Linked DNA regions of Mariniflexile sp. TRM1-10. The protein of the gene in region 1 interacts with the protein of each later gene in a pairwise test. Links are inferred from orthologs where the notes say so. Each region holds a gene or a part of one and is shown on either strand. Other genes may lie near its edges.

Region 1 (3,205 bases):
GATAATTAAATAACTAATTCTCTCCTTTGGAGAGATGTCTAGGAGAGGCAGGGAGGATGAAAACAAACATCTATAAAATATTAAAAGGCACTTTTTTGGTAAGTGATGACTCTTTTAAGAATTGGAGGTTTATCATATTTATTTCGGCTTTGGCTATAGTGATGATTGCGAGTTCACACAGTGCTGATAAAAAGGTGTATGAAATAGCGCGATTAAAAAATGAAGTAAGCGAAATGCGGTCGGCCTTTATTGATGGTCGCTCAAGGCTTATGAAATTAAAAATGGAATCGCATGTTATGGAAGTTATGTTGCAAAAAGGCATAGAACCATCGGTAATTCCACCAAAAAAAATAAAAGTAAAATCTCAAAAATAACATAGGGCTTAGTGATAAACGAGAAAAGCATATTAAACCGATTGTATTTTGTGGCAGGGTGTATGTTCATCTTCGGACTTGCTGTGCTGTTCAAATTGGTTAGTCTTCAGTTTTTCCAAGGCGATAAGTATAGAGCTTTAGCTGGCGAGCGTGTCATTAAAAATGTGGTGATTCCTGCAAATAGAGGTAATGTGTATTCTCTTAAAGGAAATTTGCTGGCAACTTCCATTCCTAAATACGATATTAGGTTTGATGCGTTAACGCCAACAGCGAAAACCTTCGAAAAATACGTAAAGCCTTTAAGTGATTCGCTTTCAAAATATTATGGAAAACCTTCTGGTTATTATCAAAACGAACTTAGAAAAGCACGTGTGAATAAAAATAGGTACCACTTAATCGCTAGAAATGTTGGGTACTTTGATTATATCCGTTTACGCAATTTCCCATTGTTGGAGTTGGGGGCATACAAAGGCGGGTTGATTGTAGAGCAAACGACCAAGCGTGAACATCCTATGGGTGGTATTGCACAGCGTTCTATTGGTTATGAGCGTTTTGATGAAAAGGGAAATGTGACTAGAGCGGGTATTGATGGTGCTTTTGGAGTGAAGTATTTACGTGGAACCGATGGGCAACGAAAAAAACAGCAAATAGGAAAAGGGCAGTGGAAGCCTTTGAATGATGCCAATGAAATTGATCCTAAAAACGGCTATGATGTTTATACAACCATCGATGTCAATATTCAGGATATTGCGCACCATGCACTTTTGGAGCAATTGGAAAAATACAAAGCAGATCATGGTTGTGTAGTGGTGATGGAAACAAAAACTGGCGAAGTTCGTGCTATTTCAAATTTAGGAAGAAACAGCGATGGCTATTATTACGAACGTTTAAATTATGCGGTTGGTGAATCCCATGAGCCAGGTTCTACTTTTAAATTAATGGCCTTAACTGCTGGCATTGAGGATAAAGTTATTGATACCAGCGATGTCGTAGATACCGAGAAGGGGATTATAAAATTCTACGGTGAATCGGTTGAAGATTCGCATCGTGGTGGTTATGGTAAAATTACGGTATCTAAAGCGTTTGAGGTGTCTTCGAACACAGGAATTGTAAAGGCTATTGATAAAGCTTATGGTAAATCACCGAGCAAATTTGTTGATAGGTTATACGCCATGAATCTTAATAATGATTTAGACCTACCTATTATTGGAGAGCCTAAGCCTGTTATTCCAGACCCACGAGTTAAAAACGGGCGTTGGAGTGGTATTGCTTTGCAGTGGATGGCTTATGGTTATGGCGTGTCTCTCACACCTCTACAAACTTTAACCTTTTATAACGCCATTGCTAATGATGGAGAAATGGTTAAGCCTCAATTTTTAAGGGAGGTAAAAGAGTTTGACGATGTGGTGGTGCCTTTTAAAAAGGAAGTGTTAAACGAGCAAATTTGTTCAAAAGAAACCATTTTAAAAGTAAAGCAATTACTTAAAAATGTCGTGGAGAAAAAACATGGTACTGGACACAGGTTGTATTCTGAAAACTTCTCGATGGCAGGGAAAACAGGAACCAGTCAAAAAGATTATGCTAATAAAGATAAGTTAAGTTATATCTCATCATTTGCAGGTTATTTTCCTGCTGAGAACCCAAAATATTCATGTATTGTGGTTATTCACGAGCCCGATAAAAGTGTGGGGTATTATGGTGCCGATGTATCTGGTCCAGTATTCAAAAGAATAGCCCAGAAAATATTTACTGATACGCCCATTATAGACGAGGTGAAGTCTTTGGATGTTAGAGTAGCTTCGGTAGAAACCGAATATGAAAGTTTCTATAAAACAGCCCAAACGTACAAAACCATTATGCCAAATGTGGTTGGTTTACCCGCTATGGATGCTTTGGCATTGCTGGAAAATATGCAGGTTAAGGTAAAAGTGAAATTAGAAGGAAATGGTATTGTTAAAAAGCAGTCCGTAGAACAAAATATAAAGTTAAAGAATAACCAAGTAGTCGTTTTAAAAGCTTCATGACCATATTAAAAGACATATTATATAAAGTAACTATTAACGCTGTGGTAGGTTCTACGGGTGTTGGAGTGACTGCTATTGATTTCGACTCTAGGAATATTAAGGGCGGCTATGTGTTTGTTGCTATTAAAGGAAGTGTTTCAGATGGTCATAAGTTTATTGATGTTGCCATAAAACAAGGCGCGGTTGCCGTGATTTGTGAAGTTTTGCCCGAAAAACTAAGTGATGGAGTTACGTATGTTGAGGTAGACAATAGCAGTAAAGCCTTAGCGATAATGGCTTCAAATTATTATGAAAACCCTTCAGGGAATTTAAAGTTGGTTGGTGTTACGGGTACTAACGGAAAAACGACAGTCGCAAGTTTGTTGTATCAGTTATTCAAAAAAGCAGGTTATAAAGTGGGATTGTTGTCTACCGTAAAAATTATGGTTGATACTATCGAGTATAAAGCCACCCATACGACTCCCGATTCTTTAACTATCAATAAGTATTTACAAGCGATGAATACTGAAGGTGTTGAGTTTTGCTTTATGGAAGTAAGCTCTCATGGCATTCATCAACATAGAACAGAAGGCTTGCGGTTTGAAGGTGGTATTTTTACCAATCTAACGCACGATCATTTAGACTATCACAATACATTTTCCGAATACCGCGATGTGAAAAAATCCTTTTTTGATGCGCTTCCGGAAAAAGCATTCGCTCTTGTGAACACGGATGATAAGAACGGATTGGTGATGCTGCAAAATACCAAAGCACGAAAATACACTTATGCTTTAAAAGGGTATGCCGATTATAAATCCCAAATTTTGG
Region 2 (3,327 bases), 1.1 Mb from region 1 along the record:
TAAAAGATATTAATTTCTCTGTTAAAACAGGTGAACATTTTGCCATTATAGGTGAAAGTGGTTCAGGAAAAAGTACGCTTCTAAAATTACTTTACGGGACTTACGATTTAAATGAAGGTCAGATTTTTTGGAAAGACAAGGAAATATTAGGTCCAAAACACAACCTCATCGTTGGTCCTGAATTCATGAAATACGTGGCTCAGGAATTCGATTTGATGCCTTTTATTACAGTCGCCGAAAATATTGGTGCGTTTCTTTCTAATTTTTATCCTGATGAAAAACAAGCGCGCATAAAAGAGTTGCTGGAAGTGGTAGAGCTACAGTCCTATGCCAATACAAAAGCGAAAGAATTAAGCGGCGGACAAAAGCAACGGGTTGCTATAGCAAAAGCCATTGCGAAACAACCCGAGGTATTGCTACTCGATGAACCTTTTAGCCATATTGATAATTTCAAAAAACAATCGCTACGCCGAAGTCTTTTTAAATATCTGAAAGAAAAACATATCACTTGTATTGTCGCTACACACGATAAAGATGACGTGCTTTCATTTTCTGATCAGATGATCGTATTGCACGATGCCAAAATTATGGCAAAAGGCACTCCTGAACAACTATACAAGAACCCACAAAACAAATTGATTGCTTCATTTTTTGATGAGTTTAATGATATAGAAAATTATGGCATTGTCTATGCAAATCAATTGAAATTAGTCGAAAATTCAAACTTAAAAGCAACGGTTAAACACGCTTATTTTAAAGGAAGTTATTACTTAATTGAAGCCGATTTGAATGGTAAAATGGTGTTTTTTGAAAGTGATATTGATTTAGATAAAAAATTAAATATTTGTCTTTCTGTATTAAAATAATCTAAAAAGTCAAGATGAGTTCTAAAATATCTTTTCAATTTTAAACTGTTGCTCCCTAAAAACAACCGCATTCCCCACTGTTTTTCCCATAAGCAATTGCCCAATAGGCGTATGGGGCGAAATAGCATAAAATACGTCGTTATCTACTTTTAGTTCACCGGCACTTATAGCAATAAAATAGTTGCTTTTATTGGTGTAAACAACAGATCCCAAACCAATAAATTCTGAAGTATTTGAAATTTGTATCTTCGATAGGCTTTCTTTGGTTTTTTGAATTTCCGCCAATTGACTTCCTGCTTTTTCACGTTCCAATTGCAGCATCGCCCTACCTGTTTCGTGTTTATCACCAGCACTACTTTTGGTTTCAGAGGTTAAAGATTCCTGTATTTCGTTAATAGTATTTTGAATCGTATTAAATCTGTTTTCAACAAAATCAAAGCATTGTACATACAGCTCTTTTTTAATTTCTAAACTCGAAGCCATAGCTTAATCGTAATTTAAAGGACCAAAAAAGCGCATTTGACGTGTTATCCAATTCTTTCTACCTTGAATATAATTGGTTGCAGGATTAGCTCTGTATCGTAACGGACTAGGCAGAATGGCGGCAATGGCAGCAGCTTCTTGTTGACGTAAATTGGCAGCCGATCTTTTAAACCAATGTTGCGCTGCGGCTTCGGCACCATAAATACCGTTACCCATTTCAATGCTGTTTAAATAGACTTCCATAATACGCTCTTTAGACCAAATTAATTCTATTAAAAACGTAAAATAAGCCTCTAAGCCTTTACGTAACCAACTACGCTGTGGCCACAAAAAAACGTTTTTTGCTGTTTGTTGGCTAATGGTACTTGCGCCTCTGGTACGCTTGCCTTTTTTGTTGTATATGAGCGCTTTTTCAATGGCTTTCATATCAAACCCATGATGGTTTAAAAAGTTTTGATCTTCGCTACAAATCACTGCTAATTGCAAGTTTTTGGAGATGTGGTCTATAGATTCCCAATCGTGTTTCCAAACGATATCTTTTCCATCTATTTTTTGTTCAACGGTTCGTATAACCATGAGTGGGGTAACAGGAATGGGCATCCACTTAAATACAATAACCAATCCTATAGAAATTGCAAAAAACCAAAGGAGCCCTTTAAATAAAAACCTAAATAATTTTCTAATCATGATATGCTATTAATTGTGCTAATTCCTTTCCTACCAAACTCCCAATGGCAATTCCCATACCGCCGAGTTTTACACCGCAATATACATGATTACCCAATGATTTTACAATAGTATTTTTTAGTTTTCCAACGCCCATAATACCACTCCACCTTTGTTCAATTTCAAACGGAATTTCAGGTAAAATAACCGTTTTTAGTATACTTTCCAATTTGTTTTGAATAATATAGGTTTGAGCAAAATCGGTTGTTTCTTCACCTTTAAAATCTAGGTTTCTGCCACCACCTAACAAAATTCGATTATCAATGTTTCTAAAATAATAAAAACCTTTGTCTAAATGAAACGTGCCTTTTATATGGAGATTATCTATAGGTTTTGTAATGAGCACTTGTGCCCGTGCTGGCTTTACATCTTCTTTTATAAGTTGCGTTGCAAAACCATTAGTAGCAATACATAGTTTTGATGTTGAAAACTCGACCGAATTGGTTTTTATTTTTACTGAATCGACAGCTTCTGAAAAGCCTTCAACCGTTATGTTATTTAATATTTTGATACCTTTTGATTGTGCTTTTTGAAGGAGAGCTTCCATCATCTTTCCTGTATCTATCTGTCCTTCAAACGGATTAAAAATATAATGCTCTTTTACCTTTTTAAAATGAAAACTGTTTGGTTTCATGCTGAAAACATCCTTTTTAAATATAGGTTGAAGCAATCTATTGATGTCTACTTGTTTTGAAAGACATGCTTCAAACAAATCATCATCATTTAAAAACAACTCATATCCACCATAGTTTTGATAATTTATAGCGCGCTCACCCAAAGTTTCTTTTAACAGCTGTAAACCATTCACACGCTTTTTTACCAGATTAAAAACCTCTTCTTCTGAATGCGATTTTAGGTCATCAAGTATTTCACTAAGGCTACCAAAACAGGCAAATCCTGCATTTTTTGTGCTGGCACCTTGTGGCAACATACCTTTTTCCAATATTAATATGTTGGCTTTAGGGAATTGGTCTTTTAACCGTAAGGCACAACTTAATCCCACAATACCGCTCCCAACAATAGTGAAATCTATGTTGGTAAACCATGATTTTATTTCCCAGTAAGAGAGAGTCATTTTTGGTTGATGGTTGATGGTTGATGGTTGTTGGTTGATGGTTGTTGGTTGATGGTTTTTTTGAACCAACTTTGAAATTATAATCTCTTTAGCTTTGCAACTCTGCAACTTTGTAACTTTGTAACTTTAAAAAAAGCAAAAGGAACACCATAAAAAAACTCCGAAATTGCTTGCGGA

Evidence for each region.
Region 2: the proteins of CJ739_RS03595 (region 1) and mtgA interact in binary tests that used the Escherichia coli proteins (3 or more experiments, as listed by UniProt). The link is inferred for Mariniflexile sp. TRM1-10 from one-to-one orthologs.

What each region holds. Positions count from the first base shown.
Region 1 is NZ_CP022985.1:781,674-784,878, reverse strand. The notes cover bases 46-2,917. They hold CJ739_RS03595 (PASTA domain-containing penicillin-binding protein), read left to right. Parts: upstream 46-436; coding sequence 437-2,398; downstream 2,399-2,917. Other genes in these bases: CJ739_RS03590 (UDP-N-acetylmuramoyl-L-alanyl-D-glutamate--2,6-diaminopimelate ligase), read left to right, coding at 2,395-2,917; CJ739_RS03600 (FtsL-like putative cell division protein), read left to right, coding at 57-374. Outside these bases: more of CJ739_RS03590, read left to right, coding at 2,918-3,205. UniProt on the Escherichia coli protein: Essential cell division protein that catalyzes cross-linking of the peptidoglycan cell wall at the division septum. Required for localization of FtsN.
Region 2 is NZ_CP022985.1:1,840,618-1,843,944, reverse strand. Bases 195-3,188 are described here. They hold mtgA (monofunctional biosynthetic peptidoglycan transglycosylase), read right to left. Parts: upstream 2,037-3,188; coding sequence 1,353-2,036; downstream 195-1,352. Other genes in these bases: CJ739_RS07920 (NAD(P)/FAD-dependent oxidoreductase), read right to left, coding at 2,029-3,150; CJ739_RS07930 (3-oxoacyl-ACP synthase), read right to left, coding at 888-1,349; CJ739_RS07935 (ABC transporter ATP-binding protein), read left to right, coding at 195-866. Also shown: more of CJ739_RS07935, read left to right, coding at 1-194. UniProt on the Escherichia coli protein: Peptidoglycan polymerase that catalyzes glycan chain elongation from lipid-linked precursors. May play a role in peptidoglycan assembly during cell division in collaboration with other cell division proteins.